One region of the Sutcliffiella sp. FSL R7-0096 genome, then DNA from elsewhere that is predicted to be linked to it. Evidence: predicted binding sites of a transcription regulator. Region 1 holds the regulator's gene; the other holds the start of a gene.
What was found. The regulator CtsR, encoded in region 1, represses protease genes until heat stress. The targets are predictions, from matches to a motif close to ATGGTCAATAAAGGTCAAACA.

Region 1 (11,611 bases):
GGGGGACGCAGAAGGATAGGGTAAGCGCGCTGTTGGATATGCGCGTCTAAGCAGCAAGGCTGAGAAGTAGGCAAATCCGCTTCTCATTAAGGCTGAGCTGTGATAGCGAGGGAAATATAGTACCGAAGTTCCTGATTTCACACTGCCAAGAAAAGCCTCTAGCGAGGAGTATGGTGCCCGTACCGCAAACCGACACAGGTAGGCGAGGAGAGAATCCTAAGGTGAGCGAGAGAACTCTGGTTAAGGAACTCGGCAAAATGACCCCGTAACTTCGGGAGAAGGGGTGCTCTGTTAGGGTGTTAAAGCCCGAGAGAGCCGCAGTGAATAGGCCCAGGCGACTGTTTAGCAAAAACACAGGTCTCTGCGAAGCCGTAAGGCGAAGTATAGGGGCTGACGCCTGCCCGGTGCTGGAAGGTTAAGGGGAGAGGTTAGCGCAAGCGAAGCTTTGAACCGAAGCCCCAGTAAACGGCGGCCGTAACTATAACGGTCCTAAGGTAGCGAAATTCCTTGTCGGGTAAGTTCCGACCCGCACGAAAGGCGTAACGATCTGGGCACTGTCTCAACCAGAGACTCGGTGAAATTATAGTACCTGTGAAGATGCAGGTTACCCGCGACAGGACGGAAAGACCCCGTGGAGCTTTACTGTAGCCTGATATTGAATTTTGGTACAGCTTGTACAGGATAGGTAGGAGCCTGAGAAGCCGGAGCGCTAGCTTCGGTGGAGGCGTCGGTGGGATACTACCCTGGCTGTATTGAAATTCTAACCCGCAGCCCTTATCGGGCTGGGAGACAGTGTCAGGTGGGCAGTTTGACTGGGGCGGTCGCCTCCTAAAGAGTAACGGAGGCGCCCAAAGGTTCCCTCAGAATGGTTGGAAATCATTCGCAGAGTGTAAAGGCACAAGGGAGCTTGACTGCGAGACCTACAAGTCGAGCAGGGACGAAAGTCGGGCTTAGTGATCCGGTGGTTCCGCATGGAAGGGCCATCGCTCAACGGATAAAAGCTACCCCGGGGATAACAGGCTTATCTCCCCCAAGAGTCCACATCGACGGGGAGGTTTGGCACCTCGATGTCGGCTCATCGCATCCTGGGGCTGTAGTCGGTCCCAAGGGTTGGGCTGTTCGCCCATTAAAGCGGTACGCGAGCTGGGTTCAGAACGTCGTGAGACAGTTCGGTCCCTATCCGTCGTGGGCGCAGGAAATTTGAGAGGAGCTGTCCTTAGTACGAGAGGACCGGGATGGACGCACCGCTGGTGTACCAGTTGTCTTGCCAAAGGCATAGCTGGGTAGCTACGTGCGGACGGGATAAGTGCTGAAAGCATCTAAGCATGAAGCCCCCCTCAAGATGAGATTTCCTTTTACTTCGGTAAGTAAGATCCCTGAAAGATGATCAGGTAGATAGGTTCGAGGTGGAAGCATGGCGACATGTGGAGCTGACGAATACTAATCGATCGAGGACTTAACCCAACAATTGAAATAAGTGAACGATATGAATTCTTGATACGAACACATTATCTAGTTTTGAAGGTTCAACCTTCAACTGAATATGTCTGGTAATGATGGCGAAGAGGCCACACCCGTTCCCATACCGAACACGGAAGTTAAGCTCTTCAGCGCCGATGGTAGTTGGGGGATCTCCCCCTGTGAGAGTAGGACGTTGCCAGGCAGATATATGGAGGATTAGCTCAGCTGGGAGAGCACCTGCCTTACAAGCAGGGGGTCGGCGGTTCGATCCCGTCATCCTCCACCATATTTTTTCACACTAGTGAAAATAATTAGATTTTTTCACGTTAGTGAAAATAATCATCCCTAATATGCCGGTGTAGCTCAGTTGGTAGAGCAACTGACTTGTAATCAGTAGGTCGTGGGTTCGACTCCTATCGCCGGCACCATTTTCCTTAACATAGACATAACGAAGTTATGGTCAACTGAATTGCATAAAACCACTTTTATTGCGTGCCATTAGCTCAGTCGGTAGAGCATCTGACTTTTAATCAGAGGGTCGAAGGTTCGAGTCCTTCATGGCACACCATTTATCTTGCGGGTGTGGCGGAATTGGCAGACGCGCTAGACTTAGGATCTAGTGTCTTTGACGTGGGGGTTCGAGTCCCTTCACCCGCATTGTAATTTTATATTAGCGGAAGTAGTTCAGTGGTAGAACACCACCTTGCCAAGGTGGGGGTCGCGGGTTCGAATCCCGTCTTCCGCTCCAACAGATTTGCCGGGGTGGCGGAACTGGCAGACGCACAGGACTTAAAATCCTGCGGTAGGTGACTACCGTACCGGTTCGATTCCGGTCCTCGGCACCAGATTTTTTTACAGCAGTAAAATGACTTTCATTTATAAGCGCCCGTAGCTCAATTGGATAGAGCGTTTGACTACGGATCAAAAGGTTAGGGGTTCGAGTCCTCTCGGGCGCGCCATTATCGGGGAGTAGCTCAGCTTGGTAGAGCACTTGGTTTGGGACCAAGGGGTCGCAGGTTCAAATCCTGTCTTCCCGACCAGCAGGAAACTTTATACAATGGGGCCTTAGCTCAGCTGGGAGAGCGCCTGCTTTGCACGCAGGAGGTCAGCGGTTCGATCCCGCTAGGCTCCACCAACAGAACTTTCGAGTAAATGATCTTTGAAAACTAAACAAAACAACAGCGTCATAACGTTAATCCTACGGGATTAACAAAATGATTTAAGTAACACAAGCTAGCAAATTTTGAGCAAAAGCTCAGACTCTTTATTGGAGAGTTTGATCCTGGCTCAGGACGAACGCTGGCGGCGTGCCTAATACATGCAAGTCGAGCGGACCTTTTAAAAGCTTGCTTTTGAAAGGTCAGCGGCGGACGGGTGAGTAACACGTGGGCAACCTGCCTGTAAGACTGGGATAACTTCGGGAAACCGGAGCTAATACCGGATAATATAAGGAACCTCCTGGTTCTTTATTGAAAGATGGTTTCGGCTATCACTTACAGATGGGCCCGCGGCGCATTAGCTAGTTGGTGAGGTAACGGCTCACCAAGGCGACGATGCGTAGCCGACCTGAGAGGGTGATCGGCCACACTGGGACTGAGACACGGCCCAGACTCCTACGGGAGGCAGCAGTAGGGAATCTTCCACAATGGACGAAAGTCTGATGGAGCAACGCCGCGTGAGCGATGAAGGCCTTCGGGTCGTAAAGCTCTGTTGTTAGGGAAGAACAAGTGCGAGAGTAACTGCTCGCACCTTGACGGTACCTAACCAGAAAGCCACGGCTAACTACGTGCCAGCAGCCGCGGTAATACGTAGGTGGCAAGCGTTGTCCGGAATTATTGGGCGTAAAGCGCGCGCAGGTGGTCCTTTAAGTCTGATGTGAAAGCCCACGGCTCAACCGTGGAGGGTCATTGGAAACTGGGGGACTTGAGTGCAGAAGAGGAAAGTGGAATTCCAAGTGTAGCGGTGAAATGCGTAGAGATTTGGAGGAACACCAGTGGCGAAGGCGACTTTCTGGTCTGTAACTGACACTGAGGCGCGAAAGCGTGGGGAGCAAACAGGATTAGATACCCTGGTAGTCCACGCCGTAAACGATGAGTGCTAAGTGTTAGAGGGTTTCCGCCCTTTAGTGCTGCAGCTAACGCATTAAGCACTCCGCCTGGGGAGTACGGTCGCAAGACTGAAACTCAAAGGAATTGACGGGGGCCCGCACAAGCGGTGGAGCATGTGGTTTAATTCGAAGCAACGCGAAGAACCTTACCAGGTCTTGACATCCTCTGACACTCCTAGAGATAGGACGTTCCCCTTCGGGGGACAGAGTGACAGGTGGTGCATGGTTGTCGTCAGCTCGTGTCGTGAGATGTTGGGTTAAGTCCCGCAACGAGCGCAACCCTTGATCTTAGTTGCCAGCATTCAGTTGGGCACTCTAAGGTGACTGCCGGTGACAAACCGGAGGAAGGTGGGGATGACGTCAAATCATCATGCCCCTTATGACCTGGGCTACACACGTGCTACAATGGACGGTACAAAGGGCAGCAAAACCGCGAGGTCGAGCCAATCCCATAAAACCGTTCTCAGTTCGGATTGCAGGCTGCAACTCGCCTGCATGAAGCCGGAATCGCTAGTAATCGCGGATCAGCATGCCGCGGTGAATACGTTCCCGGGCCTTGTACACACCGCCCGTCACACCACGAGAGTTTGTAACACCCGAAGTCGGTGGGGTAACCTTTTGGAGCCAGCCGCCTAAGGTGGGACAGATGATTGGGGTGAAGTCGTAACAAGGTAGCCGTATCGGAAGGTGCGGCTGGATCACCTCCTTTCTAAGGAATGTACGCTTGTTGTTTTGTTTAGTTTTGAGAGAGCATTCTCTCTAAATAGGCAATTCTTACGAATTGTCATAGTTGTTCCTTGAAAACTAGATAATGTAACTAATATCAAGATATTCACAAAATATCGTTCATCTTAGTAATTTTCTTTATAGATATCATCGCTGATATCGACACATGACCAATTTTGGTCGACGGTTAAGTTATTAAGGGCGCACGGTGGATGCCTTGGCACTAGGAGCCGATGAAGGACGGGACTAACACCGATATGCTTCGGGGAGCTGTAAGTAAGCTTTGATCCGGAGATTTCCGAATGGGGAAACCCACTGCTCGTAATGGAGCAGTATCTTTACCTGAATACATAGGGTAATGAAGGCAGACCCGGGGAACTGAAACATCTTAGTACCCGGAGGAAGAGAAAGCAAACGCGATTTCCTGAGTAGCGGCGAGCGAAACGGAATTAGCCCAAACCAAGAGGCTTGCCTCTTGGGGTTGTAGGACACTCAACATGGAGTTACAAAGGAACGGGGTAAATGAAGCGATCTGGAAAGGTCCGTCATAGAAGGTAAAAACCCTGTAGTTGAAACTTCGTTCCCTCCTGAGTGGATCCTGAGTACGGCGGGACACGAGAAATCCCGTCGGAAGCAGGGAGGACCATCTCCCAAGGCTAAATACTCCCTAGTGACCGATAGTGAACCAGTACCGTGAGGGAAAGGTGAAAAGCACCCCGGAAGGGGAGTGAAATAGATCCTGAAACCGTGTGCCTACAAGTAGTTAGAGCCCGTTAATGGGTGATAGCGTGCCTTTTGTAGAATGAACCGGCGAGTTACGATCCCGTGCAAGGTTAAGTCGAAGAGACGGAGCCGTAGCGAAAGCGAGTCTGAATAGGGCGAATGAGTACGTGGTCGTAGACCCGAAACCAGGTGATCTACCCATGTCCAGGGTGAAGTTCAGGTAACACTGAATGGAGGCCCGAACCGACTCACGTTGAAAAGTGAGCGGATGAGGTGTGGGTAGGGGTGAAATGCCAATCGAACCTGGAGATAGCTGGTTCTCTCCGAAATAGCTTTAGGGCTAGCCTCATGTGTTAGAGTCTTGGAGGTAGAGCACTGATTGGACTAGGGGTCCTCATCGGATTACCGAATTCAGTCAAACTCCGAATGCCAAAGACTTATCCATGGGAGTCAGACTGCGAGTGATAAGATCCGTAGTCAAGAGGGAAACAGCCCAGACCGCCAGCTAAGGTCCCCAAGTATACGTTAAGTGGAAAAGGATGTGGAGTTGCTTAGACAACCAGGATGTTGGCTTAGAAGCAGCCACCATTTAAAGAGTGCGTAATAGCTCACTGGTCGAGTGACTCTGCGCCGAAAATGTACCGGGGCTAAACGTATCACCGAAGCTGCGGACTGTTCTTACGAACAGTGGTAGGAGAGCGTTCTAAGGGCGTTGAAGCTAGACCGTAAGGACTGGTGGAGCGCTTAGAAGTGAGAATGCCGGTATGAGTAGCGAAAGAAGGGTGAGAATCCCTTCCACCGAATGCCTAAGGTTTCCTGAGGAAGGCTCGTCCGCTCAGGGTTAGTCGGGACCTAAGCCGAGGCCGAAAGGCGTAGGCGATGGATAACAGGTTGATATTCCTGTACCACCTCCACTCCGTTTGAGCAATGGGGGGACGCAGAAGGATAGGGTAAGCGCGCTGTTGGATATGCGCGTCTAAGCAGCAAGGCTGAGAAGTAGGCAAATCCGCTTCTCATTAAGGCTGAGCTGTGATAGCGAGGGAAATATAGTACCGAAGTTCCTGATTTCACACTGCCAAGAAAAGCCTCTAGCGAGGAGTATGGTGCCCGTACCGCAAACCGACACAGGTAGGCGAGGAGAGAATCCTAAGGTGAGCGAGAGAACTCTGGTTAAGGAACTCGGCAAAATGACCCCGTAACTTCGGGAGAAGGGGTGCTCTGTTAGGGTGTTAAAGCCCGAGAGAGCCGCAGTGAATAGGCCCAGGCGACTGTTTAGCAAAAACACAGGTCTCTGCGAAGCCGTAAGGCGAAGTATAGGGGCTGACGCCTGCCCGGTGCTGGAAGGTTAAGGGGAGAGGTTAGCGCAAGCGAAGCTTTGAACCGAAGCCCCAGTAAACGGCGGCCGTAACTATAACGGTCCTAAGGTAGCGAAATTCCTTGTCGGGTAAGTTCCGACCCGCACGAAAGGCGTAACGATCTGGGCACTGTCTCAACCAGAGACTCGGTGAAATTATAGTACCTGTGAAGATGCAGGTTACCCGCGACAGGACGGAAAGACCCCGTGGAGCTTTACTGTAGCCTGATATTGAATTTTGGTACAGCTTGTACAGGATAGGTAGGAGCCTGAGAAGCCGGAGCGCTAGCTTCGGTGGAGGCGTCGGTGGGATACTACCCTGGCTGTATTGAAATTCTAACCCGCAGCCCTTATCGGGCTGGGAGACAGTGTCAGGTGGGCAGTTTGACTGGGGCGGTCGCCTCCTAAAGAGTAACGGAGGCGCCCAAAGGTTCCCTCAGAATGGTTGGAAATCATTCGCAGAGTGTAAAGGCACAAGGGAGCTTGACTGCGAGACCTACAAGTCGAGCAGGGACGAAAGTCGGGCTTAGTGATCCGGTGGTTCCGCATGGAAGGGCCATCGCTCAACGGATAAAAGCTACCCCGGGGATAACAGGCTTATCTCCCCCAAGAGTCCACATCGACGGGGAGGTTTGGCACCTCGATGTCGGCTCATCGCATCCTGGGGCTGTAGTCGGTCCCAAGGGTTGGGCTGTTCGCCCATTAAAGCGGTACGCGAGCTGGGTTCAGAACGTCGTGAGACAGTTCGGTCCCTATCCGTCGTGGGCGCAGGAAATTTGAGAGGAGCTGTCCTTAGTACGAGAGGACCGGGATGGACGCACCGCTGGTGTACCAGTTGTCTTGCCAAAGGCATAGCTGGGTAGCTACGTGCGGACGGGATAAGTGCTGAAAGCATCTAAGCATGAAGCCCCCCTCAAGATGAGATTTCCTTTTACTTCGGTAAGTAAGATCCCTGAAAGATGATCAGGTAGATAGGTTCGAGGTGGAAGCATGGCGACATGTGGAGCTGACGAATACTAATCGATCGAGGACTTAACCCAACAATTGAAATAAGTGAACGATATGAATTCTTGATACGAACACATTATCTAGTTTTGAAGGTTCAACCTTCAACTGAATATGTCTGGTAATGATGGCGAAGAGGCCACACCCGTTCCCATACCGAACACGGAAGTTAAGCTCTTCAGCGCCGATGGTAGTTGGGGGATCTCCCCCTGTGAGAGTAGGACGTTGCCAGGCAAATTTAAGGGAAACCAGTGCTTATTAAATTAGGCGCTGGTTTTTTTGTGTTTTTTGGGGGATGAGGAGGAGCGAGAGGGAGAGAGTATAGGTGATTTTGGACTAGTGGTTTTTTATCAGTTGGTGTCGAATGGGGTTTAAATAAGGTGACTTGGTTTCTAACACGGAAAAGTTGATTGATAAAATCCAAGCTGGCTGGATTGAAAGCAAAGATTTAGAGTGATTAAGCACTTTATCAGAGTTATAAGGACAATCTGGCGTGGAATTTTCTGTAGAGATTGTCATTATCAGAGCTATAAAGACAATCTGGCGATGAATTTTCTGTAGAGATTGTCATCATCAGAGCTATAAAGACAATCTGGCGGCAAATTTTCTGTAGAGATTGTCATCAACAGAGCTATAAAGACAATCTGGCGGCAAACTTTCTGTAGAGATTGTCATCATCAAAGATATAAGGACAATCTGGCGGCAAACTTTCTGTTGAGATTGTCATCATCAAAGATATAAGGACAATCTGGCGTGAAATTTTCTGTAGAGATTGTCATTATCAGAGCTATAAAGACAATCTGGCGGCAAACTTTCTGTTGAGATTGTCATCATTAGAGCTATAAAGACAATCTGGCGGTGAATTTTCCATTGAGATTGTCATCATCAGAGCTATAAAGACAATCTGGCGGTGAATTTTCTGTAGAGATTGTCATTATCAGGGCTAGAAAGACAATCTGGCGGCAAATTTTCCGTCGAGAATGTCATCATCAGCATCAAGAAGACACTCTTCCTAAGATTTCCCCCATTGAAAAGGTATCCATCGCTTTAACTGATTACCTATCTCTCTCCAGCCAGCTACCATACCCAATTCTTTTGAACAATTTTGACCAATTGACGTTTAGAGACATTACAAAAGTGGAATTCTGTTTGAGAGGGAGAGTTTTGCAAGATGCTCTGGTACTTCTCCCGCTACTGCTTCTTCTACATTTAATTTCTACATAAATAGAAGATCAACCTACTATGAATCGTAAAGGATGACAGTTTTTAGCGAAAGGTTATCTATTGAAATTTTTTTCAAGGTCTTATATATTTTACATATAGTCAAAGATAGTCAAGGTCAGATAGGAGGATAGCATGAGAAACATATCTGATGTCATTGAACAATACTTGAAACAAGTATTGGAACGGAGCAGGGAGAATTCTGCGGAGATAAAAAGAAGTGAGATTGCTGATAAGTTTGAATGTGTGCCTTCTCAGATCAATTATGTGATAAATACGAGATTTACGATCGAGCGAGGATATTTGGTGGAAAGCAAGCGTGGGGGCGGTGGTTATATCCGGATTATCAAGATTAAGCCGCATGATCATTTGCAACTAATCGACCAGATCATGGAGTTAATAGATGTGAGGGTTTCACAGGCAAGTGCGGAGGATGTTATCTATCGCCTGGTGGAAGAGAAGGTTATTTCCGCCCGGGAAGCGAAGATAATGGTAAGTGTGATGGATCGATCCGTTTTGTATTTAGGGTTGCCTGAAAGAGATGAATTGCGGGCGAGGATGTTGACAGCAATGCTGACCACTCTGAAGTATCGGTAGGGGGGATATAAATGGTATGTCAGGAATGTAATGAGCGCCCAGCCGCTCTTCATTTTACGAAAATCATTAATGGGGAAAAATCCGAAATCCACATATGTGAGCAGTGTGCACAGGAAAAGGGAAGCATGTCGATGTTTACTGGTGGCTCTGGTTTTTCCATAAATAATTTAATTGCCGGGCTGTTGAATACGGAACAGGCGATTCCTAATCCAAAACAGGAGGAGCTCGAGCCTAAGAAAGTGCTGCAGTGTGAGCGTTGTAAGATGACATTTACACAGTTTACGAAGATTGGCCGGTTTGGCTGTTCCGAATGTTATCATACGTTTTCCGATAAGATGCAGCCTATATTAAAAAGATTGCACAGTGGAAATACCGTGCACGCCGGTAAGATTCCGAAAAGAATCGGTGGCAGCATGCATGTGCGAAAAGAGATTGATTCCCTGAAAGAGGAATTACAGGAGCTTATCAGACAGGAAGAATTTGAAAGCGCGGCGAATACTAGAGATAGAATCAGAGAGTTGGAAAGGCAACTGAGTGAAAAAAGAGAGGGGGAGCAGTAGATGTCTCTTGAACACTTTTTGAATAATGCAGTCAGTTCTTGGATGAATCAGGAGGGCCCCGACTCAGATATCGTCTTGAGCAGCCGGGTAAGGCTGGCGAGGAATCTGGAGAATATGCAGTTCCCAACAGTGGCGAGCAATGAGGAAGCGCAAAAGATTGTCGATGTAATGAAACAGCATTTTGGAGAAAAAGCGTTTCAGGATCTTGGGGATCTGGAGTTCCTTCTTATGGAGGAATTAAATGCGCTAGAGAAGCGGGTGCTGGTAGAAAAGCACCTGATCAGTCCACAACTGGCGGAGGATTCGGCATTTGGTGCATGTTTGTTATCACCTAATGAAGAAGTGAGCATTATGATAAATGAGGAGGACCATATAAGGATTCAATGTTTGTTTCCCGGACTGCAGCTGAATGAAGCATTGCAGGTGGCCAATTCATTGGATGATTGGATAGAAGAGAAGATCGATTATGCGTTTGATGAAAAACGAGGATACTTAACCAGCTGCCCGACAAATGTGGGTACGGGGCTACGGGCTTCGGTCATGATGCACCTTCCAGCATTGGTGCTGACCCAGCAGATGAACAGGATTGTCCCGGCGATTAATCAATTGGGATTGGTTGTTAGAGGAATTTACGGGGAAGGCAGCGAAGCTTTAGGGAACATCTTTCAGATTTCCAACCAGATGACACTAGGAAAGTCGGAAGAGGATATTGTCCAAGACCTTATGAGTGTCGTGCAACAACTAATTACGCAGGAGCGATCTGCCCGGGAAGCATTAGTTAAAACTTCGAACATACAATTAGAAGATAGGGTTTTTCGCTCATACGGGTTGCTGGCGCATAGCCGGGTCATGGAAACGAAAGAGGCGGCAAAATGTTTGTCAAATGTCCGGCTCGGTATCGATTTAGGGTATATCACCGACATTTCCAGATCAATTTTGAATGAATTAATGATATTGACCCAACCAGGGTTCCTGCAGCAGTATGCTGGGGGACCATTAAAGCCAAATGAAAGAGATGTTCGCAGGGCGAGCTTAATTCGGGAAAGAATGCGATTAAAGAGATAAATTATTCGGGAGGCGATTAGATATGATGTTTGGTCGATTTACGGAAAGAGCACAAAAAGTATTAGCATTAGCACAAGAAGAGGCATTGCGCCTAAGCCATAATAATATTGGGACGGAGCATATCCTGCTTGGATTGGTAAGGGAAGGGGAGGGCATTGCCGCAAAAGCGCTGATCGCCCTTGGTTTAGGACCTGAGAAGATCCAGAAGGAAGTGGAGAACCTGATTGGCAGAGGGCAGGACAGTGGACAGTCCATTCCTCACTACACTCCAAGAGCGAAGAAAGTGATTGAGCTTTCCATGGACGAAGCACGTAAACTGGGACACTCCTATGTGGGAACGGAGCATGTCTTGCTTGGTCTTATCCGCGAGGGGGAAGGCGTGGCGGCACGTGTTCTGAACAACTTGGGTGTAAGCTTGAACAAAGCGCGTCAACAAGTGTTACAGCTGCTTGGAAGCAATGAATCTTCAGGAGGGCATCAAGGAGGAGCGTCTGCCAATGTAAATACGCCTACGCTTGATAGTCTTGCAAGGGATCTTACAGCAGTTGCTCGCGAAGGAAGCTTGGATCCTGTTATCGGACGAAGCAAGGAAATCCAACGTGTCATTGAAGTACTGAGCCGTAGAACGAAAAATAACCCAGTGCTGATCGGGGAGCCTGGGGTCGGTAAAACCGCTATCGCGGAAGGACTTGCACAGCAAATTGTGAACAATGAAGTACCGGAAATCCTCCGTGACAAGCGGGTTATGACCTTGGATATGGGGACGGTGGTAGCAGGGACCAAATACCGCGG
Region 2 (11,611 bases), 760 kb from region 1:
AAGTGCTGGAAAAGAATCCAGGCAACCTGCATGCGCTATGCAACCTGCTTGTCTTTTTCCATTACGAGAATAATGTGAAGGAAATGAATGAGCTTGCAACCCGCCTTGAAAAGGTGACACCGATTCTAGTGGAACATCGTTATAAGCTTGGCGCGACTTTTGGGCTGATCGGACGTTACGAACTGTCCTTCAAGTGGTTGCGTTCTCTGCAGAAGAACGGTTTTCAAGGAGATGGTACGTTTTATTTCTGGCTGGCTAATGCAGCCTATCAGACGGAACGATTTACGACCGCAGAGCAGGCATGGGCGAAAGTGCTTGAGTTGAACCCTGAAAAGGCCGGCACGGAGCCATGGAACCATGTAGAAGATAAAACGGTCGAGGAAGAAGAAGCCGAACAGCTCTTCCACATCTTCCAATCGAGCTTCTCAAGTAAGACAACGGTCAAAAATGTACTTGAGCAATCCTTTGTCACATCTTCTGTACGCGAATTTGCCATGTTTGCCTTATTGAATCGTAAGGATGTACCGGTCAATGTGGTCAATGGGTATGAAATTGCAAAACTTTTAAAAAAGAAACAGGTCGATTCGACCGTAAAAGAATGGTTTGACCTTTATGCACGCGCATCGAAGGAAGCCGTTACTTTCACGAATGCACCTGCTTGGGCTGGGGCTTTTGCCTATGTCTGGAGCAAAGGGAATGGTTATGCAGTGACTCAAAAAGAGTTGGTGGAAACATATGAGGTTTCTGAAAGTACTTTAAGGAAATACATCAAAAGAGTAGAGGAATTGGTTGCTACTTTATCTTAAAGGCCGGGCCTGAGTAAAGGTTCGGTTTTTTTGCTGATTTCTTATGAGCAAATAGTTGGACGGACAACCCACCTGTTATATAGGATAGTAACTGGGAATACTTTATAAGGGTGTTCCGTAATTATATATCTAAAATCGGATGAAAATAGGGTTATCATAAAGCAGTAAAAGAGTTAAAGGAGTGGGCAACATGACAGAGGAAAAAATTTATGATGTGATCATTATTGGAGCAGGACCTGCGGGGATGACTTCTGCAGTTTACACATCCCGTGCTAATTTGAGCACGTTGATGATCGAGCGCGGAATGCCGGGTGGACAGATGGCAAACACAGAGGAAGTCGAGAACTACCCTGGCTTTGACCATATCCTTGGACCTGAGCTATCCACTAAAATGTTCGAGCATGCGAAGAAGTTTGGTGCCGAATATGCATATGGTGATGTGAAAGAAGTTATTGATGGAAAAGAATATAAAACAGTGAACGCTGGCAGTAAATCTTATAAAGGACGTACAGTAATCATAGCAAGTGGTGCCGAGTACAAAAAAATCGGTGCCCCTGGTGAGAAAGAGCTTGGCGGACGCGGAGTTTCCTACTGTGCGGTTTGTGATGGCGCGTTCTTTAAAAATAAAGAATTGGTGGTTGTTGGTGGAGGGGACTCTGCTGTGGAAGAGGGCGTGTACCTGACTCGCTTTGCATCCAAAGTGACGATAGTTCACCGTCGTGATGAGCTTCGTGCACAGAAAATCCTTCAACAGCGTGCATTTGACAACGACAAGATCGATTTCATCTGGAGCAACACCATCAAAGAAATCAACGAAAAGGACGGCAAGGTTGGCAGTGTGACGCTTGTGAGCACGAAGGATGGAGAAGAGCAGGAGTTCCAAACAGATGGTGTGTTCATCTATGTGGGAATGCTACCATTGACAAAACCATTCTTGAACCTTGGAATTACAAATGACATGGGTTATATCGAAACAAATGAGCGAATGGAAACGAAAATTCCTGGAATCTTTGCGGCTGGTGATATCCGCGAGAAAACGTTACGTCAGATTGTAACGGCAACAGGTGACGGAAGTATCGCTGCACAAAGTGCCCAACACTATGTGGAAGAGCTTGTGGAGGAGTTAAAGGCAAACACAGCAAAATAAAGCTCGGCATAGGTATGTCGAACTATAAAGGGACTTGTCGAAATGTTCCTTTAACCAAAACGTAACTGCGCCTTAACGCATCTGTAACAGCTTTGAAACAATAATCGGTTATTATATAAATAGTAATTGACCCCCTTTTATAAATATAGTGGATGACACGGGTTCCCTTTTTCCCGTGTCCTTTTTTTATGCCTTTTTTTAGGGTATGCTTAGTTTATAGTTAAGCTATGATATACTTGAAAAATAAAGCGTTTACAAATCTCTGTTCCCAACCTGGAATCGATACCTGTCAGGAATCCTTACATAGAGTTCGTTAATTTGTAGAACTTTATTGTGTCTTAATAGGTGCATTTGCTGTAAAATAAAAAATGATACACTTGGCTAGTTTTATTTTTAATGAAAAGGCTCAGTTAAACATCGCTGTTGATTTCCGCACTAGGCTTTGCTTTCCTAGGGGCGTTAGGGGAGCCTCCTCGGCTTGCGCCTGCGGGGTCTCCCCTAAAACGCTATCTCCCTCAGGGGTCTTCGCCTATTGCTCCAATCAACAGTATGCTTTAACAGAGCCAATGAAAAAGGAAATCTATAATTAGACAGCTAAGATTAAAAGGGGTTGTAACCATGCAAAGAGTAACAAATTGTGTGTTAGTGAAAGATGACCAAGTGCTACTGTTGCAAAAGCCACGTCGTGGGTGGTGGGTTGCACCTGGTGGAAAAATGGAGCACGGAGAATCGGTGAAAGATACCGTGGTGCGTGAGTATCGTGAAGAAACAGGCATCTACTTAAAAAATCCTGCCCTTAAGGGTGTTTTTACATTTGTGATAAAAGAGGGAAAGGACATCGTGTCCGAATGGATGATGTTCACCTTCCTTGCGACGGAGTATGACGGACAGAATGTGAAGGAATCAGAAGAAGGGAAAATCGAATGGCATAAGCAGGAGGATATTGCAACACTTCCAATGGCGCCAGGGGATTTTCACATACTCGATTATCTCATTAAAGGTTCTGGCATGATTTTCGGTACGTTCACTTACACGCCGGATTTCGAATTGTTGTCCTACCGTCTGGATCCAAACTGATTGGTGATTGAAAAGCCAAAGCCAGAATTAAAGGAGTGAAAACAATATGAGTACAGGTACGAGCAGTGATGTGGAATTGGTGATTATCACTGGGATGAGCGGAGCGGGGAAAACCGTCACTATCCAAAGCTTGGAGGATCTTGGCTTTTTCTGTGTCGATAATCTACCTCCGACCCTGCTTCCGAAGTTTTTGGAGCTGATGGAAGAGTCGGGCAATAAAATGAATAAAGTGGCATTGGTAATGGACCTGCGTGGACGCGAGTTTTTCGACAGCCTGTTTGAAGCGCTGGATGACATTTCGGAATTATCATGGGTAACACCGCAGATTCTATTCCTTGATGCGAAGGATTCTGTTCTTGTTAGCCGTTATAAGGAAACAAGAAGATCACATCCATTAGCAAAATCGGGCTTGCCGCTTGAAGGGATCGAGCATGAGCGTGAGCTACTGGAAGAATTGAAGGGCCGTGCCCAACTGATCTTGGATACTTCCAACCTAAAACCGCGTGAACTCAGAGAGAAAATCCTCAAACAATTTGCTACACACTCCAAACAGACTTTCAAATTGAATGTTGTTTCCTTCGGGTTCAAGTACGGACTTCCTATTGATGCAGACCTTGTTTTTGATGTACGCTTCTTGCCAAACCCTCATTATATTGATCATATGAGACCGATGACAGGACTTGACGAAGAGGTTTCCTCCTATGTATTGAAATGGACGGAAACGCAGAAGTTCATTGAAAAGCTGGGAGATTTGTTGAGCTTTATGCTTCCATATTACAAGCGGGAAGGGAAGAGCCAGCTTGTGCTTGCCATTGGATGTACGGGAGGGCAGCACCGTTCCGTGACATTGGCAGAGTATTTTGCGAAGCATTTTAAGGATGAATATGATACACTCCTTACACATCGTGATATTGAGAAACGAAAGGGTAAACACTGATGAAACGTCAAAAGGTACCCAAAATTGTCATTATCGGAGGCGGAACGGGGCTTCCTGTTCTGCTCCGAGGATTAAAGCATTATGATGTGGATATCACAGCAGTGGTAACGGTCGCCGATGATGGCGGAAGCTCTGGAAGATTGCGTGATGAGCTGCACATACCTCCACCGGGGGATGTCCGCAATGTCTTGGCGGCGTTATCGGATGTGGAACCACTAATCGAGGATTTGTTTCAGCATCGCTTTGCAACCGGAAACGGGTTATCCGGTCATTCACTGGGTAATCTGCTCCTTGCTGCCATGACTACGATTACAGGCGACTTTGTCCATGCCATTCGTGAAATGAGCAAAGTATTGAATGTCAGAGGAAAGGTTCTCCCTGCTGCAAATCAAAGCGTTGTTTTACATGCGGAGATGGTGGATGGTTCCATCGTTACAGGAGAATCGAAAATCCCCGCTCATGGGCAAAAAATCAAACGGGTATTCCTAACACCAGAGAACGTCGAGCCCTTGCAGGAATCGGTTGAGGAAATAGAGAAGGCTGATCTCATCATTGTAGGTCCTGGAAGCCTTTACACCAGCATCCTGCCAAACCTCCTTGTCCCAAAGATCGGCGAGGCGGTGTGCAACGCGCATGCCAAAAAGGTGTATATCTGCAATGTCATGACACAGGCTGGCGAAACGTTGGAATACACGGCAAGCGACCATGTCAAGGCACTTTATGACCACCTTGGCTGCAGCTTCATGGATACGATCCTGGTAAATGAGGAAGGTATTCCTGAGGAGATCGCCATGCGTTATAAAAAAGAATCGGCAACACCGGTCGTGTACGATATCGCGGCCTTGTCAAACCTTGGGCTAGAGATTGTGCATGACAAAATCATTCGCTACGAGGACGGGGTCATTCGTCATGACACCCAAAAAGTGGCAGCGCTTTTATATTCAATGATCAAAAAAGACGAATAGATAGATGCAACCGGATGCAAGGAAAATTAGACTGGGGGTGATCAACGATGTCCTACGCTTCTGAAACAAAAAAAGAACTGACCACCATAGAAACGAAAGACTGTTGCGTAAAGGCAGAGCTTGCGGCACTTATCAGGATGAACGGATCGCTGTCCTTTTCCAATCGGAAACTGATTTTGGATATCCAAACTGAAAATGCTGCGATTGCCCGCAGAATCTATACGCTGACAAAAAGGATATACGATGTGCGTGTCGAATTGCTTGTACGTAAGAAAATGAGATTGAAAAAGAATAACGTCTACATCGTACGGTATGCAGAGCAGGCCCATTATATTTTGGATGAATTGAAAATATTGAAGGACGGCTTCACATTTGTCCGTGATATTTCAGAGGAACTGATTGCCAAAAAATGTTGCAAACGCTCCTATTTGCGCGGAGCCTTTTTAGCAGGAGGCTCTGTCAACAATCCGGAGACGTCCTCTTATCATCTCGAGATTTTCTCGCTCTATCATGAACACAATGAATCTTTGTGCGAGCTCATGAATATGTTTCACTTAAACAGTAAAACGCTGGAGCGTAAGAAGGGGTATATCACGTACCTGAAAGAGGCGGAGAAGATTGCGGAATTTCTGAGTATCATTGGCGCACATCAGGCGTTGCTGAAATTCGAGGATATTAGGATTGTGCGAGACATGCGGAATTCAGTCAACCGATTGGTAAACTGTGAAACAGCCAATCTTAATAAAACAATCGGTGCAGCCATCCGGCAGGTAGAAAACATCCGTTTTATTGACAGCACGGTCGGGCTTGGGATTCTACCTGACAAGCTTCGCGAAATAGCAGAGCTGCGTGTCACCTATCAGGATGTGACCTTGAAGGAGCTTGGCGAGATGGTATCAAGTGGGACCATCAGCAAATCCGGCATTAATCACCGACTACGGAAAATAGATGAAATTGCCGATAAATTACGTGCAGGGGAATCTGTTAAATAAAGCTGTGAGGGGCCTTCGCGATTGAGGGACGGCTATCGGATCAGCCAACATAAAATTGGATAGAGGAGGAATACACATGGTACAAAAACAAGTGGATGTACGTTTGAAAACGGGCTTACAAGCACGTCCGGCTGCCCTTTTCGTACAAGAAGCAAACCGCTTCTCAAGCGAGGTTTTTCTAGAAAAAGACGGCAAGAAAGTAAATGCGAAAAGCATCATGGGCCTAATGAGCCTTGCAATCAGCTCCGGAACAACGATTACGCTAATCGCTGACGGTCACGATGAAGAGGATGCAATTGCGGCATTAACAGAATACGTTCAGCAAGAGAACTAAAAAACCGGGTCTCCCCTTGATGGGAAGCCCGGTTTTATTTTTTCTTAGTTATTATTACGGATAACTTTGTCGATTAGTCCGTATTCCAATGCGCGGTCAGCTGTCATGAAGTTGTCGCGGTCTGTGTCGCGGGAGATCACTTCAATTGGTTGACCAGTTTGCTCGGATAGGATCGTGTTCAGCTTTTCGCGTAGGAACAAGATGCGTTTTGCAGCAATCTCAATTTCCGTTGCTTGACCTTGTGCTCCACCAAGTGGTTGGTGAATCATGACTTCACTGTTAGGAAGAGCGAAACGCTTGCCTTTAGCACCAGCTGCAAGTAGGAATGCCCCCATGGAAGCAGCCATACCCACGCACATTGTGCTAACATTTGGCTTAATGAAGTTCATTGTATCGTAGATGGCCATACCAGCTGTGATGGATCCACCCGGGCTGTTGATGTAAAGGGAGATATCCTTATCAGGATCTTCCGCTGCCAAGAATAGAAGCTGAGACACAATGGAGTTTGCAACATTGTCATCAATTGCACTTCCAAGCATGATGATACGGTCTTTTAATAGACGGGAGTAAATGTCATACGCGCGTTCCCCGCGGCTCGTTTGTTCAATAACTGTAGGAATTAAGTTCATCTCACTTTTCCTCCTTGAAATTTAAGTTTTAAATTGATAAGGGTTCATATGTAAAAATGGGTAAACACCATGGTGAACCTCTATCAAATTAGTAAGTATTACTAAAACTTTATGTACTTTTATCATACATACAAGGTCAAGAATGGTCAAATAAAAACCATCGCAAATACCCCCATTTTTCCCCATGTACATAATCATATCCACTCTGGGGTGGAATTAAACTTCAAACCGTATTCTAGAGGGGGATATATGTATTTTTTATAGGGTTGCTATGAATAGACTATTGCCCGCCTCTCGACAACTGGTGTATAATTTGGTATATTAATAAAGTTCCATTTGCAGCGTGCGCTCGTAGCTCAGGGGATAGAGCGGTGGTTTCCGGTACCGCGTCATGCGGGGGTTCGAATCCCTCCGAGCGCGCCATTGATTTCTATATTGGAAAAACTTACTTTTGAAACGCAATTGATAAACGTGTTATAGTATTACTTGTAACGGACAAGGGCCGTTATCTTATATGATCTATCCACCCAGTGTCGGCACACTGGGTTTTTATTTTGTCTAAAGGCATCCCGGCTATATGGTGGAATGCCTTTTCTTTTACCCATAGTCATTTAGATTTAGGGAAAGGGAAAGTATTTTATGAGTTTTGGATCGAATAATGGACTAACGGAAAATAAACATCCCTTAACGGAAAGTAAAATTCCACTAACGGAAAATAAATCATCCCTAACGGAAAATAACTCCCCTGTAGCCTCACCCACCAGCAACTCCCAATCCCAACTTCACCCCAAAATCTCACCATTCACCATGAAAATTAAGTATGACAATCCAAACACCATAATAAAATAGAATAATTAGCAAGCACCGCTAGCAAAAAAGATCGCCCTTCGACATAGGTGGAGAAATTCCTGCCGGGGTCTGACCCCTAAAGGAAGATTTTTAAAGCTTACAAGTCCCACAAACTCATGTAGAATATAGGGAGAGACCGAAAACTGGATCGGAGAGTGGCCGGAGGAGGAATGGTAAGTATGATGAAGCAGTCCGTTGGTTTGTATCAGGAGCAGTCGTTGAGGCTTGCGATGACGCAGGAGCTGAAGCAGGCGATTACGTTGTTGCAGTATTCGACGCTTGAGATGGTTGATTTCCTGAAGGAGCAGTCACTGGAGAATCCGCTTATGGAGCTGAAAATGCCAGCTACACAAAGGGAGCTTGCCTCTTCAAGGGTGCAGCGACTTAAACCAAGGAAGATTGGAACCACCACTCTACAAACCTTTTCCATCGAAAACTTCAGCAAGCATGGAGAAACCCTCCAGCAATATATAGAACAGCAACTAGTCGACAGCCCGCTCTCACCCGAAGAGAGAAAGCTTGCAAGACGAGTCATCCAGTACATGGATCCGAATGGCTACATTCAAGAGGATCCAGCGTCCATTACGAAGCAGCTAAAGACAACAACAGAAACAATCGAAAAGCTGCTTACTCACATTAAACAACTGGAACCAGCTGGAGTGGGTGCGAGAAATCTTCAGGAATGCTTGTTGCTGCAATTAAGACGCAGGGAGCAGTCAAACCGGAACGAAATGGCAGAGGCGATACTTGAGAACGACTTCACTCTTTTTGCTGAAAAAGCGTGGAAGACGCTTGCCAAAAAGTATGCCATCAGCCTTAAACAGATACAGGGAATTCACGATGAAATTGTCCAATTGAACCCGCGTCCAGGAAATAAGTATGAAACAACAGAAAGGCCCAAGTACATCATTCCGGACCTGGTCGTCCAAAAGCATCAAAACCAATTCGTCGTATCATTGAATGAAGAAATCATTCCTCAAATAAAAATAAACAAGCAAAACGAGGCCGCACTTAAAAGTAAGAACGAACTAGAATCCTATCTACAGGAAAAGCTGCAACAATGCCATTGGATCGTCAAAAGCATGGAGCACCGCAAATACACCCTTGTAAAAGTGATGGAAGAGATCCTCCAAACTCAGCAATCTTTCTTCTTTAACGGACCCTCTTTTTTGAAACCGCTAACATTAAAAGATATTGCGACAAGGCTTGATATTCATGAGTCCACCGTGAGCCGTGCGACAAAGGAAAAATACGTGCAGACACCATACGGGATGTTCGAACTGAAATATTTTTTCAGCCAAGGGCTTACACGGCAGTATGAAGAGGAAACGTCGACAAAGCAGGTACAGCAGCTTGTCGAAGAACTGGTGAAAAATGAAAACAAACAGAGGCCTTTGTCCGATCAGCAGCTGACAAACATCTTGCAAAAGCAGTATCATATAACTATCTCGCGGAGAACGGTGGCAAAATACAGGGATCTTTTGAACATACCGAGTTCCTCCATGAGAAAAAGGTATGACTAGATAGAAAGGCAGATGCAAAAATGAACCTTCAATTTTTTACAAAGGTGGATTGCCCACTTTGTGATAAAGCAAAAACAAAGCTAAAAGAGCTGCAATCCGAATATAATTTTACAATAGAAGAATTTGATATCTATAAAGACGATGTTCTTTTGGAAAAATATCAGCTTATGATCCCGGTAGTGGAGCATGAGGGAGAAATGCTTGCTTATGGGCAAGTGAACAAAGAAGAAGTAAGAAAGCGTTTACTTAAAAAAATCCGCTAAACCCTAGTTGCATAAGGGTTTCACCTTTGTTACAATCAACTTGTAGCAAGGGTGATTTTTTTTACCGCTACTGGGACATAATATGTCATAGCGGGACGTTAAACGTCCAGAAAGCGGACGTTATTTTGTCCATCAGGTAAAATACACACTCTGAAGGGGAAGCTATAATGAAGCAGATTATTGAAGTACAAAAGAAATTGTTGCCTGATCTTCTTTCCATTATGCAGAAACGATACGAGATCCTGAGATACATAAGGTTGATGCAGCCGATTGGAAGAAGAAGCTTATCAGGTAGTCTGGGTTTGAGTGAACGTGTGCTGAGAAGCGAGGTAGATTTTCTCAAAGCACAGAACCTGATTCTTGTGAGTGTTGCCGGCATGACATTGACGAGTGAAGGGGAATTCCTTATCAAGGACCTGGAAGAGATCATGAAAGAGGTTTCCGGTTTAAAGCTGTTGGAAGCGGGAATAGAAGAAAAGTTAGGGATTACAAAAGTTGTCGTGGTTCCGGGTGACAGTGACCAATCCCCTTGGGTGAAGAAGGAACTCGGCCGTGCAAGCGTGGCAACCATGCGAGAACGATTCCATGACGACAATATCATTGCCGTAGCTGGCGGAACGACTGTTTCCTCCGTAGCGGAAATGATGACACCCGACACAAAGAATCGCAACTTGCTATTTGTCCCGGCTCGAGGCGGTCTTGGTGAAAAGGTGCAAAACCAGTCGAACTCCATCTGTGCCACCATGGCGGAGAAGGCTTCGGGCGACTACAGGCTCTTGCATATACCTGATTCACTGAGCCATGAATCCTACCAGTCGATGATTGAGGAGCCTTCAATAAAAGAAGTGATTTCCCTCATCAAAAATTCTAGTATGGTTATTCATGGAATTGGAGACGCTAAAACAATGGCAGAGCGCCGTAAAACAGCGCCGGAGAATATGCGTAAGATCGAACAGGCTAGCGCCGTGGCAGAAGCTTTCGGTTACTACTTTAATGAAGCCGGAGAAGTAGTACACAAAGTGCAGACGGTAGGAATGCAGCTCGCAGATTTGGAAAAGATACAATGTGTGATTGCAGTAGCCGGCGGTGCCTCGAAGGCAAAAGCGATTCAAGCGTATCTAAAAAAAGCTCCCCACACCATCCTCATCACGGATGAAGGAGCAGCAAAAGAGTTAATTAGGGACTAAACATCCCTTCTATAAAGGCTAAGTGAACATCAGCATGTGATTGGAGCAAAAGGCGTAGACTCCTGCGGGAGGACATGGGAGACCCCACACGCGAAAAGCCGAGGAGGCTCCCGGACCGCCCGCGGAAAGCGGAGCCTTTTGTGGAAATCAAATGCGTGTTCAGCACAGCCACCCCCCAAAAAAATTCTTAGAAAAACTAAGGAGGAACTTAACATGGCAGTAAAGATTGGTATTAACGGATTTGGACGTATTGGACGTAACGTATTCCGCGCAGCACTTAACAACTCTGAGGTAGAAGTAGTAGCAGTTAACGACTTAACTGACGCTAACATGCTTGCACACCTTTTAAAATATGACAGCGTACACGGCAAACTAGCTGCGGACGTGAAAGTAGACGGCGACAACCTAGTTGTTGACGGCAAAACAATCAAAGTAACAGCTGAGCGCGACCCAGCGAAATTATCTTGGGGTGAGCTTGGAGTAGAAGTAGTAGTGGAATCTACTGGATTCTTCACAAAGCGTGCAGACGCTGCGAAACACTTAGAAGCTGGAGCGAAGAAAGTAATCATCTCCGCACCTGCATCTGATGAAGATATCACAATCGTAATGGGTGTTAACGAAGACAAGTACGATGCAGATAACCACAACGTTATCTCTAACGCATCTTGTACGACTAACTGCTTGGCGCCATTCGCGAAAATATTGAACGACAAGTTCGGTATCAAACGTGGAATGATGACAACTGTTCACTCTTACACAAATGACCAACAAATCTTAGACTTGCCACACAAAGACTACCGTCGTGCGCGTGCAGCAGCTGAGAACATCATCCCTACAACTACTGGAGCTGCAAAAGCAGTATCTCTAGTATTACCTGAACTAAAAGGTAAATTGAATGGTGG

Region 2: a site for CtsR is predicted at 7,020-7,040, ahead of clpP (ATP-dependent Clp endopeptidase proteolytic subunit ClpP). Genes of this name have one in related genera too.

What each region holds. Positions count from the first base shown of each region.
Region 1 is NZ_CP152003.1:99,973-111,583, forward strand. It holds rRNA gene MKY77_RS00500 (23S ribosomal RNA) at 1-1,464, shown strand, start outside; rRNA gene rrf (5S ribosomal RNA) at 1,547-1,663, shown strand; tRNA gene MKY77_RS00510 (tRNA-Val) at 1,672-1,747, shown strand; tRNA gene MKY77_RS00515 (tRNA-Thr) at 1,814-1,889, shown strand; tRNA gene MKY77_RS00520 (tRNA-Lys) at 1,954-2,029, shown strand; tRNA gene MKY77_RS00525 (tRNA-Leu) at 2,038-2,118, shown strand; tRNA gene MKY77_RS00530 (tRNA-Gly) at 2,135-2,209, shown strand; tRNA gene MKY77_RS00535 (tRNA-Leu) at 2,218-2,306, shown strand; tRNA gene MKY77_RS00540 (tRNA-Arg) at 2,344-2,420, shown strand; tRNA gene MKY77_RS00545 (tRNA-Pro) at 2,425-2,501, shown strand; tRNA gene MKY77_RS00550 (tRNA-Ala) at 2,521-2,596, shown strand; rRNA gene MKY77_RS00555 (16S ribosomal RNA) at 2,726-4,277, shown strand; rRNA gene MKY77_RS00560 (23S ribosomal RNA) at 4,480-7,411, shown strand; rRNA gene rrf (5S ribosomal RNA) at 7,494-7,610, shown strand; gene MKY77_RS00570 (CtsR family transcriptional regulator) at 8,733-9,194, shown strand; gene MKY77_RS00575 (UvrB/UvrC motif-containing protein) at 9,206-9,754, shown strand; gene MKY77_RS00580 (protein arginine kinase) at 9,755-10,819, shown strand; gene clpC (ATP-dependent protease ATP-binding subunit ClpC) at 10,842-11,611, shown strand, end outside.
Region 2 is NZ_CP152003.1:4,248,608-4,260,218, reverse strand. It holds gene MKY77_RS21840 (tetratricopeptide repeat protein) at 1-806, shown strand, start outside; gene trxB (thioredoxin-disulfide reductase) at 997-1,953, shown strand; gene MKY77_RS21830 (8-oxo-dGTP diphosphatase) at 2,572-3,030, shown strand; gene rapZ (RNase adapter RapZ) at 3,077-3,967, shown strand; gene MKY77_RS21820 (YvcK family protein) at 3,967-4,932, shown strand; gene whiA (DNA-binding protein WhiA) at 4,980-5,924, shown strand; gene MKY77_RS21810 (HPr family phosphocarrier protein) at 6,001-6,258, shown strand; gene clpP (ATP-dependent Clp endopeptidase proteolytic subunit ClpP) at 6,303-6,887, opposite strand; tRNA gene MKY77_RS21800 (tRNA-Arg) at 7,233-7,310, shown strand; gene rpoN (RNA polymerase factor sigma-54) at 7,916-9,259, shown strand; gene MKY77_RS21790 (glutaredoxin family protein) at 9,280-9,522, shown strand; gene MKY77_RS21785 (sugar-binding domain-containing protein) at 9,690-10,709, shown strand; gene gap (type I glyceraldehyde-3-phosphate dehydrogenase) at 10,923-11,611, shown strand, end outside.